DNA from 2 places in the Streptomyces sp. NPDC002643 genome. Region 1 is predicted to be linked to the other one. Evidence: riboswitches for the same ligand, from Rfam matches in the RefSeq annotation. Region 1 holds a riboswitch; the other holds the start of a gene.
The links. A riboswitch is a leader RNA that binds a small molecule or an ion and turns the genes downstream of it on or off. The one in region 1 is predicted to bind cobalamin.
Positions count from the first base shown of each region.

Region 1 (10,433 bases):
CACCCGCACCGCCGACGCCGGCGTGTCCAGGCCCACCGCGTTGCCGACCCGCGAGTGCTTGGTCGGGTACGCGGTGAAGACGAGCGCGAGCCGCTTCTCCGCGTTCGCCTTGTGCTTCAACCGGGCGTGCCGTACGGCGATCCCGGCGACCCGCCCGGCCCGCTCGGGATCGGCGACGTACACCGGTACGTCGTCCGGGCCCTGCTCCTTGAAGGAGAACGGCACGGTGATCAGCCGTCCGTCGAACTCCGGGATCGCGACCTGCATCGCCGCGTCCATGGGGGAGAGGGCGGCGTCCGACTCGTCCCAGGCGGCACGGGACGAGGTCAGACAAAGTCCTTGCAGCACAGGCACGTTCAGATCGGCGAGCGCCCCGATGTCCCAGGCCTCCTCGTCCCCACCGGCCGACGCCTGCGAGGCGTGCGTACCGCCGGCGGCGAGCACGGTGGCCACCAGCGCGTCGGCCCGCCCGAGGATCTCGTACAGCCCGGCGTCGGCCCCGCGCAGCGAACCGCAGTACACGGGAAGGGCGTTGGCCCCCCGCGCCTCGACGGCATCGCACAGCGTGTCGACGAAACCGGTGTTCCCGCTCAGCTCATGCGCCCGATAGAAGAGCACACCGATGGTCGGCCGCCCCTCCACGAACGTCCGTTCCCCATGCACCCCGTACTCGGGCATCTTCCGCGGCTCGACGAAGCCCTCACCCGTCAGCAGCACGGTGTCGGAGAGGAACCGCGCCAGCTCGGCGAGGTTGGCGGGCCCGCCCTCGACGAGATACCGCAGCGCCTCCGCCACCACACCCGCCGGCACGGACGACTCGGCCATCAACTCGGCGTCGGGCACGGTCTCACCGCCGAGCAGCACGGTGGGAATCCCGGACGCCTTCAGCCGGGCGAGCCCGTCCTCCCACGCCCGCTTACCGCCCAACAGCCGTACGACGGCGATGTCCGCGCCGTCGAGCAGCGCGGGCAGCTCCTGCTCGACATCGACCCGGGTGGGATTGCCGATCCGGTAGCCGGCACCGGAAGCGGCCCGAGCGGCCAGCAGATCCGTGTCGGCGGTCGACAACAACAACACTGTGCTCATACGGGCGCTCCCGGTGGAATGAAGGGCAGTCCTTGTGGCGCCCCCGACTCGATGAGCCGCCAGAGCGCGTCCGTGTCCGCGTGTTCCTCGATCAGATCGCCGAGCCGGTCCAACTGCTCCTCGCGCAGCGCGGCGAACGACGTGTCGTCGGCCGGCACGAAACGGCGCCCCGCGGCGGACGCCACCTCACGCAGAAACGCGCGCCGGAACCCGTCCGACTCCAACGAACCGTGCCAGTGGGTACCCCAGGTGGCCCCGACCCGGCACCCGTCCAAGAAGGGCTCACCACCGTCGACATCGGTGTCGATCTGGGCGACCCCATGATGGATCTCGTACCCCTCGACCCGCTCCCCGAGGGCCTCCCCGACGGGCCGGGTGAGGGTCTTCTCCCGAGCGAACCGCACCCGGACGGGCAGCACCCCGAGCCCCTCGACCCGCCCCCGCCGACTCTCGACCTCGTCCTCGATGCGCTCCCCGAGCATCTGGAAGCCCCCACAGATCCCGAGCACGGGCAGCCCCTCGGCCACCCTGCGCCTCAGGGCGTCCGCGAGCCCGCGCTCCCGCAGCCACTCCAGCGCCCGTACGGTCCCTCGCGTGCCGGGGATGACGACGAGGTCGGCGTCGGCCAGTTCCTCCGGCCGGTCCACGAACCGCACGACGACACCGGGTTCGGCGGCCAGCGCGTCCACATCGGTGAAGTTGGACATGAGGGGGACGGCACAGACGGCGACCCGCAGCACATCCTCCCCGACGGGCGGCGCGACATTCGACTCCCGGACGGTCCCGCGCAGCGAAACCCTCAGCCCGTCCTCCTCGTCGATACCGAGCCCGTGCCGGAACGGCAGCACACCGTACGTACGCCGCCCCGTGAGGCCGTGCAGCATGTCGAGGCCGGGCTCCAACAACCCGACGTCCCCCCGGAACTTGTTGACGAGGAACCCGGCGACGAGCGCCTGGTCCTCGGGCGAGAGCAGCGCCACGGTGCCGAAGAACGAGGCGAAGACGCCGCCACGGTCGATGTCACCGACGACCAGCACGGGCAGCCCGGCATTCCGGGCGATCCCCATGTTCACGATGTCGGTCCGCCGGAGGTTGATCTCAGCCGGACTCCCGGCCCCCTCACAGATCACCGCGTCATAAGTGCCCCGCAACTCGGCGAGACACTCCAACACGGTCCCGAGCAGCCGCTGCTGCCGGCCCCCGTGCAGCCTTTTCCCGGGGGACACCGCACCTGATTGCGGCTGCGCCGCGGGCCCAGACCCCCCGAAGAAGCCCTTCGCACTCATCTCCCCAACGGGCTTGCCCAGCAGCACGACCTGACTGCTCCGCTCCCCACCGGGCTTGAGCAACACGGGATTCATCAACGCCGTCGGCTCGACCCGACAGGCCTGAGCCTGCATGGCCTGGGCCCGCCCGATCTCGGCACCTTCACGCGTGACGAACGAATTCAGGGACATGTTCTGAGCCTTGAACGGCGCGACCTTCACGCCCTGCCGCACCAGCCACCGACAGATCCCGGCGGTGACCACACTCTTCCCGGCATCGGAGGTGGTCCCAGCAATGAGGAGCCCGCTCACGAAGTCCCCCTCGACCACTGTGGGCAATCGTTCCGCAGGGCGATGGGGGTCCCCCCGGTCGAGCGAAGCCGAGAGTGGGGGAGGGTGGGCACAGCCTGCAGCGCCGGGCGCCCCATCACCCGGTCCCGCAGCACCGCCACCCCCGCACTCACCCCCAACGCCAGCCACCCCACCCGCCGCGAAAGCCGCACAGCCCGCTCGATATCCCCAACCCCCACAGCCCGCCCCTCCCCATTCAGCACAGGCCGATGCTCCACCCGCCCCCCATACGACAACGTCCCCCCGAGCCGCACCCCCAAGGCCCCCGCGAACGACGCCTCCACAGGCCCGGCATTGGGACTGGGATGCTTGCCGGCATCGGCCCGCCAAGCCCGCACGGCCCCCCGGGCATCCCCCCCACCCACCGCGGCCAACACCGCCGTGAGCCGCGCCCCCGGCCACCCCACGACATCATCCAGCCGAGCCGAAGCCCACCCATACCGCCGATACCGCTCGGACTTGTGACCAACCATGGCGTCAAGGGTGTTGACGGCCCGAAACCCCACAAGCCCGGGCACCCCTCCGACGGCCCCCCACACCAGCGCCCCCACGACGGCGTCGGAGGTGTTCTCGGCGACGGACTCGACAACGGCCCGGGCGATCCCATCGGCGTCGAGGGCCTGGGGATCACGCCCGCACAGATGCGGCAGCCGCTCCCGCGCCGCCTCGACATCCCCGGCTTCGAGCGCCCGCCCGATGCCCCGGGCCTCCCGCGCGAGGGAAGTCCCCCCGACGACAGCCCAGGTGGCGCCGCCGGTCAACGCGACGGAGGCGACGGACGACCGGCGCACACCGCGCGCGGCGACGGCGCCCAGCGCAACCGCGGCACCAGCGCACACGGCGGTGTGCAACGCGCCCCACCCACGGTGGTCCCGCCACAACACCCGCTCCACAGCGGCGGCGCCCCGCCCGAACGCGGCGACCGGATGCCCCCGGCGAGGATCGCCGAGCAGCAGATCACCGAGGAGTCCGGCGGCGGCGCCGTACGCGAACACGCGATCGGCACGCATGGATTCAGCAGCCGATCGGAAGGCCGGACCGGAACCAGAACCGGAACCCGAATCGGAGCCGGGAGACGAAACTCGACCGGCTCGACCCACCCGACCCACCAAACCCACTCAACCGACTCAACTGGCCCGATCGGCAGCCGCGCATGGCGATATGTCCTCACTCAGGGTGTCCACGCCCTGGTTCGACGAGACCGACGGCGAGAGTTCCTGGCTCCCGGGGAAGACCGTTCCCCGGTGACAGTGGCGGGACCGCGCCGGACTCGCACCGGCTTCCTCTCCTGCCGTCGTACATGGCCCCGGCAGTCCACCACGCCCCCGGAAGAGCCGTCAACTTGCTCTTGACCTGCGACGCAGCGGTGTGCTGAGCCCCACACCGCTGAAATATCGTCAGACGCGCTAATCGGCGGTTTCTCTACTCTTTCCCGACGCCCGGGATGGGAACACTGAAGGGAACGGCAGTACGAAAGCTGAGCGCCGACGAGCGGCATTGGGTGATTCGTTGCGGGGAGACGAACCTGGTGTGGCCGGGGCTCCCGCCGCCGGAGGGCGCCGGGCGCACACGGCGCTCGGGTCGTCACGACGGACGCCGTGTCGGGGCGCTGACTCTTGGGTGCGAAGGAGGTCGGTGTGGTCGGCAGGGAGTCGTCGGAGCGGGTGTGGGTCAAGAGCAGTCATTCCGGCAATCAGGGTGGGGAATGTCTTGAGTTGGCCGTTGAGGGAGCGCGGGTGCTGGTCCGTGACTCGAAGTCGAGCCAAGACGCTCTGCTCACCTTCCGTTACGCGGCGTGGTGTGGTTTTCTGGCGGGGCTTGTGGACCCGGGAGCGGGCGGCTCCTGATGATCCGCCCGGGGGACGGGAGGTACGCACATGGGAGACCGACCAAGGAGTTCTTCCTCGGAGCGCGCGGGGAAGCCCAGCATGAGGGCGACGCGTATCGCCGCCGCTGCTCCACTGGCGCTCTACTGCTCGGTGGCGGGAGTGCTGGCCGTCGGGGCCGGTGCCCTGGCCGCGCTGCTGGTGCCGTCCGGTGAGGCCCGGGCCCTGGTCTGGCTGGTGGTGACCGTGCTGGTGGCCGGCGGAGCCGGACTGTGGTGGGGTATCACCCCGGTCACTGAGCGGCTCCGGGTTCTGAACCGGGCCCTGGTGCCGGCTCAGCCCCGGAGGTCGCAGCGCCATTGACGGGAGTGGTCGGCGCGTCCCCGGAGCGGTGACGCAGTGCGCTGCCCAGTCCCGCGCCGAGCGCGGTGACGAGGGCCGCCCCGAGTGCGCCGATCACGACCGTGGCGAGCGGTGTCCCGGCCATGAAGGTCACACTGGGGGCGACGCGTGCCGCCGCCGCGATGCTGAACAGCAGGACGCTGCCGCATGCCGTGCCCAGCAGCAGCCGCGTCGACAGCAGCCGTATCTCCCCGTCCACTCTGGCGTTCTCCACCCGGATCAGGGAGTCGGCCCAGTCGGACTGCTGCATGGCGTACGCCTTGAGGGCGTGGTCGTCGATGGGAGGCGGACCTTCCTCCTCCGTGGAACCGGGAGGGACTCCGGACGCTTCGCCTGCCGGAACGACGCGGGCCGCGCGGAGCCCGCGCCACCACTCTCGTAACCCGAAGACCGCCATGGGTCCTCCCCCGAATCCGCCCGGGCCGTCCCGTCCCGGGATCAGTTGTGTTCCAGACTCTCCTTGATCGAGTCGATCAGCTCGATCATCGCCTCGCCGTGGACGGCGAGGCCGCTGATCTCCTCGAAGCACTCCTGGTAGCGGGCCATGAGGCCGTGGTCCTCCCGGCTGGTGAGCCCGCCGTGCGGACTTTCCAGATACAGCAGGTCGTCGTCGTCCTTGAAGCCCAGCAGGATGAACGTGGCGGTGATGCTGAAGTGCGCTCCCGCCGAGAAGGGAAGCACCTGAAGGTTCACCCGGGGGTGGTCCATCAGGGTCTTGAGATGGTCCAGTTGGCGACGGAGCACCGAGGGGCCGCCAATGGCCCGCCGGATGGCCGCCTCGTCGAGGACGACGTTCACATACGGTCCCTCGTCGCCGTCGAAGTAGCGCTCCTGACGGGTCGCGCGGAGTTCGATCTGCCCTCGCAGGGCCGGGCCCGGGTCGCCGGTGGAGATGACCGCCGCCGCGTAGTCCTCGATCTGCAGCAGCCCCGGCAGCAGGATCGGGTTGTACATGCGGATGCTGTTCGCGGCGCCCTCGTACCCGAGGTACCGGGCGTACTGGTTGGACACCACCTCGCTGTACGGCGCCCACCAGGAGGTGCCCTTGGAGCCCCTGGCCGCGTCCTCCAGTTCGGCGACCAGGACGGGGTCCGAGACGCCGTACTCCTGGAGCAGGGCCCGTAGATCCGTGACGCTCACGCTGACAATGCCGTTCTCGATCCTGATGAGTTTTGAGAGCGACCATTCCAGGCCATTCGCGGCGTCCTGCTGGGTCAGTCCGGCTTGCTCGCGGGCTTTCCGCAGCTCGATTCGCAGCCTGCGTCGATTCAGACTCGGATCGATGTCCCTGGCCATGATGCTCCCTGCCACATGTCGTCATTGACTCGTCAGGCGGCCACCCTCATAGAGCAACTGTCCAACCAGAGTAGGGCAGTTGAGCACGGGCGGCCAGCCGTCGTCAGTATGACATGTGGCTTTCCGGCAGGGTCGTTGTGCTGCTCCGAATGCGAAGAAAACCCCCGTAAGCGTCACAAAGCGCCTACGGGGGTTGAATCTGGAGTTGTCGGTGTGACGGCCCGTGAGCCGAGGGATTTCCGATCTCAGGCCATGATCAGAGAAATTCCGTACGCCACCGCCGTCGCGCACAGCGCGAAGCACACGTACGCCCCCGCGGTCGCAAGCGCCACCGAGTCGCCTCGCGTTGACGCCTCCTCCCGCTTGGAGAGCCCGACGATCCCGAGCGTGAAGAGGCCCACGAGGGCCACGGTGACCACGAGGCTGACTCCGAAGACGGAGCCCAGGGCTGCCCAGTCGATGTGCATGGTGAATCTTCCTCGGGAGGCGTGGGGGGTCAGGCGGCGGGCGTGGGTGTCGACGGGCTCGCGGGGGTCCCCACGGGAGCCGTCGTCGCGGAGATTGTCGCGGTCAGCTCCTCGGCGGTGAGACCACCGGTCGCCGACGGCGTCACCGTCGCGTCCGCGGCCGTCACCGTCGCGGGCGTCACCGTCACCGCGCCGGAGGACTCCCCGGCGTCGCTGTCGTTGACGTTCGTGTGATCCACGACCTCCCGTCGCGAGACCACCCAGATCGCCGCGCTGGACGCCACCAGGAATACCGCCACGAGGGATGTCCCCGCCGTGCCGAAGGACGTCACCCACTCGGCGAGCGCGGCGACGAGCGCGGCGGCCGGGAGGGTCAGCCCCCAGGCGACGAACATCCGGGTCGCGGTGGACCAGCGGACCACACCGCCCTTGCGGCCGAGCCCGGCGCCCATCACCGAACCCGAGACGGAGTGCGTGGTGGAGAGCGAGAAGCCCAGGTGGGACGAGGCGAGGATCACCGTCGCGGCGCTGGTCTGCGCGGCGAAGCCCTGCTGCGGCTGGAGATCGGTCAGCCCCTTGCCCATCGTGCGGATGATCCGCCACCCGCCCAGATAGGTGCCGAGCGCGATGGCCGTTCCGGCGGAGACGATGACCCACACCGGCGGGTCGGAGTCGGGCGCGAGGGCGCCGCCGGCGACCAGGGCGAGGGTGATGATGCCCATCGTCTTCTGGGCGTCGTTCGTGCCGTGGGCCAGTGAGACCAGGCCCGCGGAGGCGATCTGCCCGGCCCGGTAGCCCTTGCCCGACGCCTTCTCGCTGGTGTGCTGCCCCAGCCTGTACGTCAGCCGGGTGGCGAACATCGCCGCGACACCGGCGACCAGCGGGGCGGCGACGGCCGGGATCAGCACCTTGGTGACGAGCACGTCACCGTGCACCGCGCCCAGGCCGGCCGAGGCGATCGTGGCACCGATCAGACCGCCCATCAGGGCGTGCGACGAACTGGAGGGGAGTCCCACGAGCCAGGTCAGCAGGTTCCAGAGGATGGCGCCGACGAGCGCCGCGAATATCACCTCGGGTTGGATGCCGGACTCGTCGACGAGCCCTTTCGAGATCGTGTTGGCGACCTCGATGGAGAGGAAGGCGCCGACAAGGTTGAGCACGGCGGACATGGCCACCGCGACCTTGGGCTTCATCGCGCCGGTCGAGATGGTGGTGGCCATCGCGTTGGCGGTGTCGTGGAAACCGTTCGTAAAATCGAACACGAGCGCGGTGATCACCACGATCGCGAGGATCAGCGAGAAGTTTTCCATTTACCCGGGCTTCTTTTGGACGTCAGTGGTGCGTTGACGGTAAGTAGCCTGGGTGAACGGAAGATGAACGCAGGCGGGCATATGGGTGTAGTGGTGGCGGGGTCGCCGTTCCGCTTGCGTCGACGCGCGGGCCGGCGCCCGGGGAACGGCGCCCCGGAGCGTTCGAATCAGCCCCTGGCGAACTCCTTCAGCCGGGACGTGGACCCGTTGAAGAGGTTCTGATCCCCCGGCAGGCTGCCGCTGCCGTTGTCGTACTGCCAGATCGTCCAGAACTTCCATCCGGCCGGAAGCTCACCCGCTCCTGCGGAGTTGTACCGGGCCAGCCACAGTGCGTGATTGCCGCCGAACGCCTTGCTGTTGCCGGTGCACGTCTTCCACCAGTGGGTGGTCGTGTAGATCACCGGGCGGCGGCCGGTGAGGCGCTTGACCTCGTCGCTGAAGGACCTGATCCAGCCGACCATCCTGCTGTTGCTGAGCCCGTAGCACTTCTTCTTCTTGTCGTACGGGTTGTACTCGATGTCGAGCGCCGGCGGCAGCGTCCAGCCGTCCGACCGCCAGCCCCCGCCGTTGCGCACGAAGTACGCGGCCTGGGCCCTGCCGGAGGACTTGTTCGGCAGCGCGAAGTGGTAGGCGCCCCGGACCAGACCCGCGTCACGCGAGCCGTCGTACTGCTGGCCGAAATAGGGGTTGCGGTAGGTGGTGGACTCGGTCGCCTTGACGTAGACGAACCTGGCGCCCTTCTTCTTGGCGCCGGTCCAGTTGACGCTCTTCTGGTGCGAGGAGACGTCGTGCCCCTTGGGCCGGGACGCGGCCGAGACGGGGATCTCCACGAGCGCGGTTCCCCCCAGGGTCAGTGCGGCCACCGAGACCGCGACCATGCGGTGGTGGCGACGGGACGGTTTGTGGTCACAGGCCATGTTTCCCCCCGGAATGGCGACGTGTGCTGCGAAACATCCGGAGGCTACTGGAAGATCACCGCATGCCGATCAATCACCGGCCAATCACCGTCAAGGGCGATCTGTAGGCATATGAACCCTTTCGGAGCCGCGAATTCCGCCCTACAGTGCGGCCGCCCCCACCCCGCCCCCACGGCCCGCCTGGCAGGATCACCGCATGGTTGAGCAGCGGTGGAACGCCCGGGGCCGGCGGGGCGAGAGCGGGCGATCACAGGACGCGCGGGAGACCCGGGAGCGGGAGACACCGGACGACATCGCCCGGGCATGGGACGAACTCGTCGCGACGGCCCGCCGGACGGTGACCGACGGACTGGTCGTCGGAACCTCCGGCAACGTCTCGGTACGCGTCGGGGACACCGTCCTGGTCACACCGACGGGAATTCCGTACGACCGCCTCACCCCCGACGACGTCACGGGCGTCGACCTCGCCGGCCACCAGGTCCTCGGCACGCTCCGCCCGACGAGCGAACTCCCCATGCACCTCGCGATCTACGACCGGACCGGCGCCGGCGCCGTCGTCCACACCCACGCCGTCCACGCGACCGCCGTCTCCACGCTCGTACGGGAGCTGCCGCTGATCCACTACATGGCCGCGGCCATGGGCGGCCCCGTCCGAGTCGCCGCCTACGCGACCTACGGCACCCAAGAGTTGGCCGAGAACATGCTCCGCGCCCTGACGGACCGCACAGCATGCCTCCTGCAGAACCACGGCACGATCACATACGGAAACACCCTCTCCGAAGCCTTCGACCGCACGGCCCAGCTGGAATGGATGTGCCAGGTCTGGCTCACCGCGTCATCGCTCCCGGGCCACTCCCCGACCCTGCTTACCCCGGAACAGCTGACAGAGGTGGGAGCACACCTCAAGGGCTACGGCCAGCCGAAGTAGAGGCCGTTGGGCAAGCCCGGCCCCACAGCCCCACATCACCGGTGGGTCGGTCCTGGCCGGTGGTGCCCGGATCACCCGCAGTCCCGTCGCCGCGGTCGTGCCGGTCGATCCGTGCGGCGCCCGCCGGTCATCCCCGGCGGGCGCCCGGCGGCACGGGATCATCCCGCCCCGGTCACCCGTGCCCCGGTCACCCCCCGGCTCCGGCCCACTGGCTGGACGTGGGGTGGGCCGGGAGACTGGGTGGGTGCGTGGAGTCGGAGCAGCAGTGGTCGGCGTCGGTGTCGCGGTCGCGGCCGGCGCGGTGAGCGTCGCGGTGGGCCGCCTGGCCAGCGACGCCGCGCTGAAGGCGCCCCCGGGCCGCCCGCTGCCCACCGAACCCCGGCTCACCGTGCACTCCACGGCCGCCGGACGCGTCGCCCTGACCCGCGCCTTCGCCTCCCAGCGCCCCGGCGTCTACGGCCTCACCGGCGCATCCGCCCACGCCGTCGTCGGCAACGTCCTCAACGGCGCCTCCCAGGCCCCCGACACCGTCGTACGCCGCCTGGAACGCGTCACCCACGGCACCCTGGAGCCCGGCGACAAGGT
Region 1 is NZ_JBSFVY010000020.1:60,235-70,667, reverse strand. It holds gene cobN (cobaltochelatase subunit CobN) at 1-1,086, opposite strand, end outside; gene ACWD4G_RS28195 (cobyric acid synthase) at 1,083-2,663, opposite strand; gene ACWD4G_RS28190 (cobalamin biosynthesis protein) at 2,660-3,712, opposite strand; cobalamin riboswitch at 3,892-4,013, opposite strand; gene ACWD4G_RS28185 (DUF397 domain-containing protein) at 4,340-4,549, shown strand; gene ACWD4G_RS28180 (hypothetical protein) at 4,631-4,891, shown strand; gene ACWD4G_RS28175 (hypothetical protein) at 4,821-5,327, opposite strand; gene ACWD4G_RS28170 (helix-turn-helix domain-containing protein) at 5,369-6,226, opposite strand; gene ACWD4G_RS28165 (hypothetical protein) at 6,472-6,693, opposite strand; gene ACWD4G_RS28160 (inorganic phosphate transporter) at 6,723-8,003, opposite strand; gene ACWD4G_RS28155 (lysozyme) at 8,171-8,920, opposite strand; gene ACWD4G_RS28150 (class II aldolase/adducin family protein) at 9,117-9,848, shown strand; gene ACWD4G_RS28145 (alpha/beta hydrolase family protein) at 10,093-10,433, shown strand, end outside.

Region 2 (10,433 bases), on a different contig from region 1:
ATCGAGTCGCCCGTGGCGAAGAACGCGACCAGCCGGCCGATCAGATGCTGCTCGGCGGGGGAGAGCTTGGCGAGGTCGGCGACGTCCGAGTGGAGGTCGACCTCCTCCACGGTCCAGGTGTTCTTGATGGCGTCCCGGTAGCGCTCGTAGAAGTCCGGGTAGCGCATGGGGCGCAGGGTCAGCTCGAAGCCCGGGTCGAGGAGGTTCTGGGAGCGGGTGGTGCTGGTCATCACTGGCAGGCCTCGCAGGACTCGGGGTTCTCAAGGGAGCAGGCGACGGCGTCTTCGGGCGCCGGCTGCTGAACGGGAACAGTGGCTTGTGCCGCGCGGGCGATCCGGGTCGCCGGGCGCGAACGCAGGTAGTACGTCGTCTTCAGCCCCGACTTCCAGGCGTACGCGTACATCGAGGAGAGCTTGCCGATGGTCGGCGTCTCCAGGAACAGGTTGAGCGACTGCGACTGGTCCAGGTAGGGGGTCCTCGCCGCCGCCATGTCGATCAGGCCGCGCTGCGGGATCTCCCACGCCGTGCGGTACAGCGCCCGTACGTCGGCCGGAATCCACGCGAAGTCCTGCACCGAGCCGTTCGAATCGCGCAGCGCCTCCCGGGTGCGGGCGTCCCAGACGCCCAACTCCTTCAGGTCCCGCACCAGATATGAGTTGACCTGGAGGAACTCACCGGAGAGGGTCTCGCGCTTGAACAGGTTGGACACCTGCGGCTCGATGCACTCGTACACACCGGCGATGGACGCGATGGTGGCCGTGGGCGCGATGGCGAGGAGGAGGCTGTTGCGCAGGCCCGTCGTCGCGACGCGCTCGCGCAGGGCCGCCCAGCGCTCCGGCCAGGTGAACTCGACGCCGTAGTGGTCGGGGTGCAGCACACCTCGGGCCGTGCGGGTCTTCTCCCAGGCCGGCAGCGGGCCGCCGCGCTCGGCGAGGTCGGCGGATGCCTCGTACGCGGCGAGCATGATCCGCTCGGCGATCCGGGTGGACAGCGCCTTCGCCTCGGGGGAGTCGAAGGGCAGTCGGAGCTGGAAGAAGACGTCCTGGAGGCCCATCGCGCCGAGGCCGACCGGGCGCCACTTGGTGTTGGAGCGGCCCGCCTGCTCGGTGGGGTAGAAGTTGATGTCGACGACGCGGTCGAGGAAGGTCACGGCCGTGCGGACCGTGTCGTCCAGCCGCTCCCAGTCCAGGTCGCCGTTCGCCCGGTCGACGAACGCGCCCAGGTTCACCGAGCCCAGGTTGCAGACCGCCGTCTCCCCGTCGTTGGTGACCTCCAGGATCTCCGTGCACAGATTGGAGGAGTGGACGACGTGGCCCGGCTCGGCGGTCTGGTTGGCGGTGCGGTTGGCGGCGTCCTTGAAGGTCATCCAGCCGTTGCCGGTCTGCGCGAGGGTGCGCATCATGCGGCCGTACAGGTCACGGGCCGGGATGGTCTTCCTCGCCAGCCCGTCCGCCTCCGCCTTCCGGTACGCGGTGTCGAACTCCTCACCCCACAGGTCCACCAGCTCGGGCACATCGGACGGGGAGAACAGCGACCACTGCTCGTCGGCGTTCACCCGGCGCATGAACTCGTCCGGAATCCAGTGCGCCAGGTTCAGGTTGTGCGTACGCCGGGCGTCCTCACCGGTGTTGTCGCGCAGCTCCAGGAACTCCTCGATGTCGGAGTGCCAGGTCTCCAGGTAGACCGCCGCCGCGCCCTTGCGCCGCCCGCCCTGGTTCACGGCGGCGACCGAGGCGTCCAGGGTCTTCAGGAACGGGACGATGCCGTTGGAGTGCCCGTTGGTGCCCCGGATCAGCGAACCCCGGCTGCGGATACGGGAGTACGACAGACCGATGCCGCCCGCGTGCTTCGAGAGGCGGGCCACCTGGTGGTAGCGGTCGTAGAGGGAGTCCAGCTCGTCCAGGGGGGAGTCGAGGAGGTAGCAGGACGACATCTGGGGGTGCCGCGTACCGGAGTTGAAGAGGGTGGGGGAGGACGGGAGGTAGTCGAGGCGGCTCATGAGCCCGTAGAGCGCGGCGACTTCGTCGACGGAGCGGGGGCTGTCGTCCTCGGCGAGACCGGAGGCGACGCGCAGCATGAAGTGCTGGGGTGTCTCGATGACCTTGCGGGTGAGGGGGTGCCGCAGGAGGTAGCGGCTGTGCAGAGTGCGCAGACCGAAGTAGCCGAAGCGGTCGTCGGCGGCCTGGTCCACCAGGGCGTCGAGGCGTGCGGCGTGGACCCGGGCGAACTCCGCCGTGCGGTCCGCGACAAGCCCCTCGCGGTGGCCCACCGCGATGGACTCCGTGAACGCGGTGACGCCCTGGGAGGCTGCCTCGGCGCGAATGCTGATCGCCAGCAGCCGGGCGGCCAGCTTCGAGTACGCGGGGTCCTCGGAGATGAGACCGGCGGACGCCTCCGTGGCCAGCTCGCGCAACTCCGCGGTGACCTCCTCCACGGCGCCACGAGCGGACCGGCCGCGCAGCGCGGCGGCGGCGACGCGGCCGGGGTCGGCGTCGGGGAGGTCGGCGGTCAGCCCGGTCAGGGTCCGCAGCAGTGCGGCACCGGGGCCGTCGGTCTCCCACACCTGGTCGGCGGCGGCCGTGGTGGCTGAAACCGGGTCGGCTGGCGCGATGGTCACGTGGGGCTCTCCCTCGCTCGGCAGGGGACCTGGTGGAAGGCAGGCGGCAGCAACGAGCGCACGGGGGCGTCGAGTCCACCGGCCCACTCCACGAGGCCCGGACGTCAGGGCACCCGGACCGGACGGCCGGGCGCGCTGTCGGCAGGTCCTCGGACTCGACAAGCGTGCGCGCATGGGCATGGGCGCGCACGAGTACACCGTTGCGGGACAGTTCCGGATTCGCACCGGATTCCCCTGCGGCGACAGCGAGCACGAGCATACATCTAGTGGCGGGGCGCGATGCCACCCCCACATGTTGTGTCGCGGTCGGCTCAGAGGCGGACTCAGCGGATTTCCGTGGATGCTTTCGTGGAGGGTGATGTCCATGCGTCGCAGTGTCCATCAGGGGCGGCGACGCGTGACTTTGGTTGTCCACAGGGACGGTTGATCATGTGATGATCCGACGCTCGATGTGCCTCCCGTCCGGCACCGTCAGGCCCCTCACCCCACCGAAGCCAAGCCCCTCACCCCACCGCCGGCCACCGCGGCAGCGTCGTCACGAAATGCTTGCTGAAGTCCCGTGTGCCGGGGCCCAGGGCCACGCGGCCGGTGGTGCGGAGGCGGGCGCTCAACGTGGGGGACTCGGAGTAGTAGACACGCTTGGCGTCGGCCGGGACGAACACCGTCTGGCCGCGTGTCAGTTCGCTCGCGCACTCCACCACGACGGCTCCCTCGGCGGCCTCGATGAACGCCTCGTCGCCGCACACCCCCACCGCCAGCGGGTCGTGCAACGGGCAGGTGCCGTCGCCGCCGTGGCGGGTGTACGCGGCCATGTACGTCCGCATCAGCCGGGCGGCGAGGGCCGTACCGGGGCCTGCCGCCTCCAGTGCCGCGAGGTCGGCGGGGCGGAACAGCCAGCGGTGCGAGGCGTCCAGGTCGACCATGGTGAACGGGATACCGGAGGAGAGGACCACCTCGGCGGCGTCCGGGTCGGCCCAGATGTTGAACTCGGCGACCGGGGTGAAGTTGCCCGGCACCCGGGGCGCGCCGCCCATGAACACGAACTTCGCCACGCGCCTCGCGAACGCCGGGTCCTCCAGCAGGGCGATGGCCACGTTGGTGAGGGGGCCGGTGGCGCAGACGGTCAGTTCGCCCTCGTACTCCCTGGAGAGGCGGAGCAGGGCTTGCGCCGACGATTCCCTCGGGTGGGGGGCCGTGGAGTCGGGGAGCGTCTCGTTGCCGAGGCCCGCCGGGCCGTGGAAGGCGGATGCCTCGCGGTAGGGGAGGCGGGAGAGGGGGCGGCCCGCGCCGCGGTGGACGGGGACGTCGGTGTCGATACGGAGGGCTCTTGCGAGGGTGCGGGCGTTGTGGTGGGTGGCGTCGGGTGGGAGGTTGCCGCCCACGGAGGTGTATGCCTTGAGGTCCCACAGGTCGGTGGCCAGGAGGTATTGCAGGGCCACCGCGTCGTCTATGCCGGGGTCGCTGTCCAGGACGATGGGGGAGCGGGGGGTCACACCGGTCAGCGTAACCGGGGGGTCTCGCCCCCGCCGCCCCTACCCGTTCCGTCACCAGGGGCGGCTGCCCCTTCGACCCCGCCTACCCCAGGGGCTGCGCCCCTGGACCCGCCTAGTGGCTCGGGTCTGGGGGTTGTGGGGCGGGTGCGGGTTCGTGGGGGCTGGTCGCGCAGTTCCCCGCGCCCCTGAAAAGCAGGGGCTGCGCCCCTTGCTTTTCGTCTTTAGGGGCGCGGGGAACTGCGCGAGCAACCACAGTGCCACCCGCACCCGCCGAAACTAGTGGCTCGCTCCCGCCGTCGCCGGGGGCAGCTCCACCTGTACGTCCTTGTCGCCCGCGTCCGCCGTGTAGTCCTCCGGCTTGGTCTCGTCGATGCCGTCGGGGGCCTTGGTCGCGCGGAGGAGGAACGTCAGGACCACGGTGACGGCGACGTTCAGGACGAAGGCGGTCAGGCCGATGTAGCCCATCTCGCCGATGCCGGGGATCTCGGCGTTGGAGCCGCCGAAGTGCTTCTGGGTCGGTGAGGCCACGCCGTACGCGGCCATCGTGCCGTAGAGCATGCCGACCGCCCAGCCCGCGAGGAGCGCCCAGCGGTGGAACCAGCGGGTGAAGAGGCCGCCGACCAGGGCCGGGAAGGTCTGGAGAATCCAGATGCCGCCGAGGAGTTGGAAGTTGATGGCGACCGTCTTGTCCATCGTCAGGACGAAGACCAGGGCTCCCACCTTCACCAGCAGCGACACCAGCTTGGAGACCTTCGTCTCCTGCTCCGGTGTGGCGTTCGGCCGGATGAAGTCCTTGTAGATGTTGCGGGTGAAGAGGTTCGCCGCCGCGATGGACATGATGGCCGCGGGGACGAGAGCGCCGATGCCGATGGCGGCGAAGGCGACTCCCGCGAACCAGTCCGGGAACATCGTTTCGAAGAGTTGAGGAATCGCCAACTGGCCGTTCTGCACCTTGATTCCGGCCGCGATCGCCATGAAGCCCAGCAGCGCGAGCAGGCCCAGCATCAGGGAGTACAGCGGCAGGATCGTGGTGTTGCGGCGGATCACCTCGCGGCTCTTCGACGACAGGGTCGCCGTGATCGAGTGCGGGTACATGAAGAGCGCCAGCGCCGAACCGAGGGCGAGGGTCGCGTACGTCCACTGGCTCGCGTCACCGGGGACGAGCGCCCCGCGCGGGGCGCCGGTCGCCGGGTTGGTCTGGCCGAACGCCTCGCTCGCCTTGGCGAAGATGTCGTCGAAGCCGCCCAGCTTGATCGGGATGTAGATGATCGCCACCGCGATGACGATGTAGATCAGGGTGTCCTTGACGAAGGCGATCAGCGCGGGGGCGCGGAGACCGGACGAGTACGTGTAGGCCGCCAGTACGCCGAACGCGATCAGCAGCGGGAGGTCCTTGATGAACCAGCTGGTGTTCTCGCCGCCGCCGACGCCCATCACGTCCAGCACCGCCTGGATGCCGACGAGTTGGAGCGCGATGTACGGCATCGTGGCCAGGATGCCGGTCAGGGCGACCGCCAGCGACAGCCCCTTCGAGCCGAAGCGGCCGCGGACGAAGTCGGACGTCGTCACATAGCCGTGCCGGTGCGAGACCGACCACAGACGGGGCAGGAACGTGAAGATCAGCGGGTAGATCAGGATCGTGTAGGGCACCGCGAAGAAACCGGCCGCGCCCGCCGCGTAGATCGCCGCCGGTACGGCGACGAAGGTGTACGCCGTGTACAGGTCACCGCCGAGCAGGAACCAGGTGATCCAGGTGCCGAACGAACGTCCGCCCAGGCCCCATTCGTCGAGGCTGTGCTCGTTCTCGGCCTTGCGCCAGCGGGCGGCCAGGAAGCCCATGACCGTGACGGCCAGGAAGAAGAAGATGAAGACGGCGAGTGCCACGCCGTTCACGCCGTCCTTCACTGCGCGACACCCCCGCCCTGGGACCGCTGAGCCTGACGGGCGCGCTGGTCACGCTGCCACAGGACGTACGCGGTGCCCGTGAGCGCGGTGGAGATCAGCACCCAGGCCATCTGGTACCAGTAGAAGAACGGGATGCCGATGAACGCCGGGTCCACCTTGGCGTACGAGCCGACCCAGAGCATCGCCACGAACGGGGCGAACAGGCAGAGGGCGATGACGACCCTGACCGGTGTCACCACCGATGCCTCCGGTGGCTTCACTTCCGGTGCGTCTGACATACCTGGGCTCCGTCCCTTCACTGATCACCTGAGTAATGCGCAGGAAATCTAAGGGACTGCTTCCGCCTTACGGAACCCCTGTCCGCATAACGGATTTGTGTGGGTGCTGGGCGTTCGACGCGCCGTTCAACAGCAGCGGAAGCCCTGACGGGGGTCCGCTTCCTGTCGATCCGTCCGCATGCGCTCGAACTCCCGCCGGGACGGTACCGGCACGTCGGGGGCGTGTGCGCGCAGATGTTCCACGTAGCGGTCGTACGCCGACTCGTCGGTCAGCTCCCGTACGTACCAGCGCACGCCCCGGGCCGCGTCAGCCGCCCTGCCCACCGCCCTGCCCAGAACCGACCGCCTCACGTGCCGCCTCCTCCTTCTCCTCCTTGGTCGGGAACAGCCCGGCCGGGGCGACGATCTTCGACTCCACGTACGTGGCCTCGCTCAGTGTGGAGAGCGCGGGGCGGCGTACATGCCGGACGCACACCCGGGTCGCGTCGGCGATCACCACGATGATCAGCAGGGCGAGGACGGCGGAAAGGACGCCGTCGACCGTGGAGTTGGTGACGATGGTGTGCATGTCGTCCATGGACTTGGCCGGGGCGATGACCTCGCCCCGGTCGATGCCCGCCTGGTAGACACTCCGCTGCTCGAAGAAGCCGACGCGGGGGTCGCTGGAGAACACCTTCTGGTAGCTGGCGGTCAGGGTGACCGTCGCGTCCCAGGCCAGCGGAATCCCGGTGATCCAGGCCCACTTGAGGCGGCCCGACTTCACCAGCAGTGTCGTACAGACGGCCAGGGCGACCGCCGCGAGCAGCTGGTTGGAGATTCCGAAGATCGGGAAGAGTTGGTTGATTCCCCCTAGGGGTTCGTGGACGCCCACCCACAGGAAGTAGCCCCACAGCCCGCACACGATCGCGCTGGTGATGACCAGGCCCGGCTTCCAACTGACGTTCTTGAACGGGCGGTAGAGGTTGCCGAGGGTGTCCTGGAGCATGAAGCGGCCCACACGGGTGCCGGCGTCGAGGGCGGTCAGGATGAACAGCGCCTCGAACATGATCGCGAAGTGATACCAGAAGGCGCGCAGTCCGTCGCCCGTGACCTGCGAGAAGATCTCCGAGACACCGACGGCGAGCGTGGGAGCGCCACCGGTCCTCGACAGCAGGGTCGCCTCCTCGACGTTCTTCGCGGCGGCGGCCAGTTCCTCCGGCGAGATCGAGTAGCCCCAACTGCCCACCACCTGCGAGGCGTTCTGCACGGTGTCGCCGATGACCCCGGCGGGCGCGTTCATCGCGAAGTACAGGCCCGGGTCGATGATCGAGGCCGCGATCAGCGCCATCACGGCCACCGACGACTCCATCAGCATGGAGCCGTAGCCGATCATCCGGACCTGTGTCTCCTTCTGGATCATCTTCGGGGTCGTACCGGAGGAGATCAGGGAGTGGAAGCCGGACAGGGCCCCGCAGGCGATGGTGATGAAGACGAACGGGAAGAGCGAGCCCGCGAAGACCGGGCCGTCGCCGCGTGAGGCGAAGTCCGTCACCGCGTCCATCTTCAGCGTGGGCAGGGTGAAGACGACACCCAGCGCCAGCAGCGCGATCGTGCCGATCTTCATGAAGGTGGAGAGGTAGTCGCGGGGTGCCAGGAGCATCCACACCGGCAGGATCGAGGCGATGAAGCCGTACGCCACCAGCCAGATCACCAGCGTGGAGGGCGCCAGCGTGAAGGTGTCCGCCCACGACGACTCCGCGACCCAGCGGCCCGCGACCAGCGCGAGCAGCAGCAGACCGACGCCGATCAGCGAGACCTCCGCGACCCGGCCCGGCCGCAGTATCCGCAGATAGAAGCCCATGAACAGGGCGATCGGGATGGTCATCGCGATGGAGAACGTGCCCCAGGGAGAGGCCGCCAGCGCGTTGACGACGACCAGGGCCAGCACACCCAGCAGGATGATCATGATGGCGAAGGCGGCGAGCAGCGCGGCGGCCCCGCCGAACGGGCCTATCTCCTCGCGCGCCATCTGACCGAGCGAACGGCCGTCCCGGCGCGTCGAGAAGAACAGCACCACCATGTCCTGGACCGCGCCCGCGAAGATCACACCGGCGATGATCCAGATCGTGCCCGGCAGATAGCCCATCTGCGCGGCCAGCACCGGGCCGACGAGCGGGCCCGCGCCCGCGATCGCCGCGAAGTGGTGGCCCAGCAGGACCCGGCGGTCGGTGGGGTGGAAGTCGATGCCGTTGTTCAGGCGTTCGGCCGGGGTGGCCCTGGTCCGGTCGACCTTGAGGACCTTGTACGCGATGAAGCGGGCGTAGAAGCGGTAGGCGATCGCGTACGAGCCGAGGGCGGCGGCGACCATCCAGGCCGCCGACACATCCTCACCCCGCGCCAGCGCCAGCACGGCCCAACCGGCCGCGGCGACCAGGGCGACAAGGGCCCAGACGACGATGGTTCGGACGTTCGCGGTACGCACAGCGGGGCCTCCCGTGTCCATGCGGCGACGCAAGGAACGTAGAACAGGAGGGGGAGTTGCGCTACACCGGGAACCAACCCACTTAGTCTTGCGGCCTCTTGAGGCGCGCCACGAACTTGTACCTGTCCCCCCGGTACACCGAGCGCACCCACTCCACCGGCTGGCCGTCCTTGTCCAGGGAGTGGCGGGAGAGCATCAGCATCGGCAGGCCCACGTCCGTGCCGAGGAGGCCGGCCTCGCGAGGGGTGGCCAGGGAGGTCTCGATGGTCTCCTCGGCCTCGGCGAGATGGACGTCGTAGACCTCGGCGAGCGCGGTGTAGAGCGAGGTGTACTTGACCAGGGAGCGGCGCAGGGCCGGGAAGCGCTTGGCGCTCAGGTGCGTGGTCTCGATGGCCATCGGCTCGCCGTTCGCCATCCGGAGGCGCTCGATCCGCAGCACTCGCCCACCGGCGGTGATGTCGAGGAGCCCCGCGAGGGTGTCGTCGGCGGTGATGTACCCGATGTCGAGCAGCTGCGAGGTCGGCTCCAGGCCCTGGGCCCGCATGTCCTCGGTGTACGAGGTGAGTTGCAGCGCCTGGGAGACCTTCGGCTTGGCCACGAACGTGCCCTTGCCCTGGATGCGTTCGAGGCGCCCCTCGACGACCAGCTCCTGGAGCGCCTGCCGCACGGTCGTGCGCGAGGTGTCGAACTCGGCGGCGAGCGTGCGCTCCGGCGGGACCGGGGTGCCGGGCGGCAGCGTCTCGGTCATCTCCAGCAGATGCTTCTTCAGACGGTAGTACTTGGGCACGCGCGCGGTACGGACGTTCGCCCCGTTCTCGTTCTCCGCACTGCTGACGTCGGTGCTCATGCTCCGCCTTCCCGGCTCCTCGTGGCGTGATCCCTCTGTATACCTTCGCAGGCGCCGCTGGTCTAGTCCACGGCGGGGCACCCGACCGGGCACTCGTTGGTCTACTCCACGCCCTTGCAGTGGTCTACCCGAAGAGTGTGGCTCAAGCGACCGGATTTCGCTGCCTTCTTACATAAAGGTTCTTGCATATGTAGGTCGCATAACGGCTGGTGGGAGCCGGTTCGCACACCCTTGACACACCGAATGGTCTGAGCCAAGCTCCGACCAACTGGTCTACACCTTTGGTCCAGGACCCGGCCCCAGGGCGGTATCTCTGTCACCGCGGGGAGCAGGGGGGTTGGTGGCATCCCTGAGGAGTTGTGCATCCCTGAGGAGGGTGGCGTGAAGCGGAAGCTGACGACCGCGATCGGTGTCGCGGGCATGATGATCTCCATAGCGGCGTGCGGGGGCGGCGGGAACGGCAGCTCGGAGTCGGCGGCGGACACCAAGGAGCTGACCGTCTGGCTCACGGTGGACGCGCAGAACAACTGGCCCGAGCTGGTGAAGGCCGCCGACGCGGCGGTCACGAAGAAGCACCCCGGCATCAAGATCAAGCACGAGTACTACGGCTGGCCGGACAAGAACGCCAAGCTCGACGCCGTCCTCGCCACCGACAAGGCGCCCGACGTGGTCGAGATGGGCAACACCGAGATGCTCGCCTACATGGTCAAGGGCGCCTTCGCCCCCGTCGACGCGGCGCAGTTCGACAACTCCGACGCCTGGCTGGACGGCCTGAAGGCCTCCGTCACCTACGAGGGCAAGACCTACGGCGTCCCGTACTACGCCGGCGGCC
Region 2 is NZ_JBSFVY010000016.1:205,226-215,658, forward strand. It holds gene ACWD4G_RS25115 (ribonucleotide-diphosphate reductase subunit beta) at 1-230, opposite strand, end outside; gene ACWD4G_RS25120 (ribonucleoside-diphosphate reductase subunit alpha) at 230-2,617, opposite strand; cobalamin riboswitch at 2,741-2,876, opposite strand; gene ACWD4G_RS25125 (nucleoside hydrolase) at 3,121-4,110, opposite strand; gene mctP (monocarboxylate uptake permease MctP) at 4,387-6,015, opposite strand; gene ACWD4G_RS25135 (DUF3311 domain-containing protein) at 6,012-6,293, opposite strand; gene ACWD4G_RS25140 (YbdD/YjiX family protein) at 6,420-6,644, opposite strand; gene ACWD4G_RS25145 (carbon starvation CstA family protein) at 6,601-8,754, opposite strand; gene ACWD4G_RS25150 (GntR family transcriptional regulator) at 8,837-9,601, opposite strand; gene ACWD4G_RS25155 (extracellular solute-binding protein) at 9,983-10,433, shown strand, end outside.
Region 2: another riboswitch for cobalamin. It lies ahead of ACWD4G_RS25120 (ribonucleoside-diphosphate reductase subunit alpha); the one in region 1 lies ahead of ACWD4G_RS28190 (cobalamin biosynthesis protein).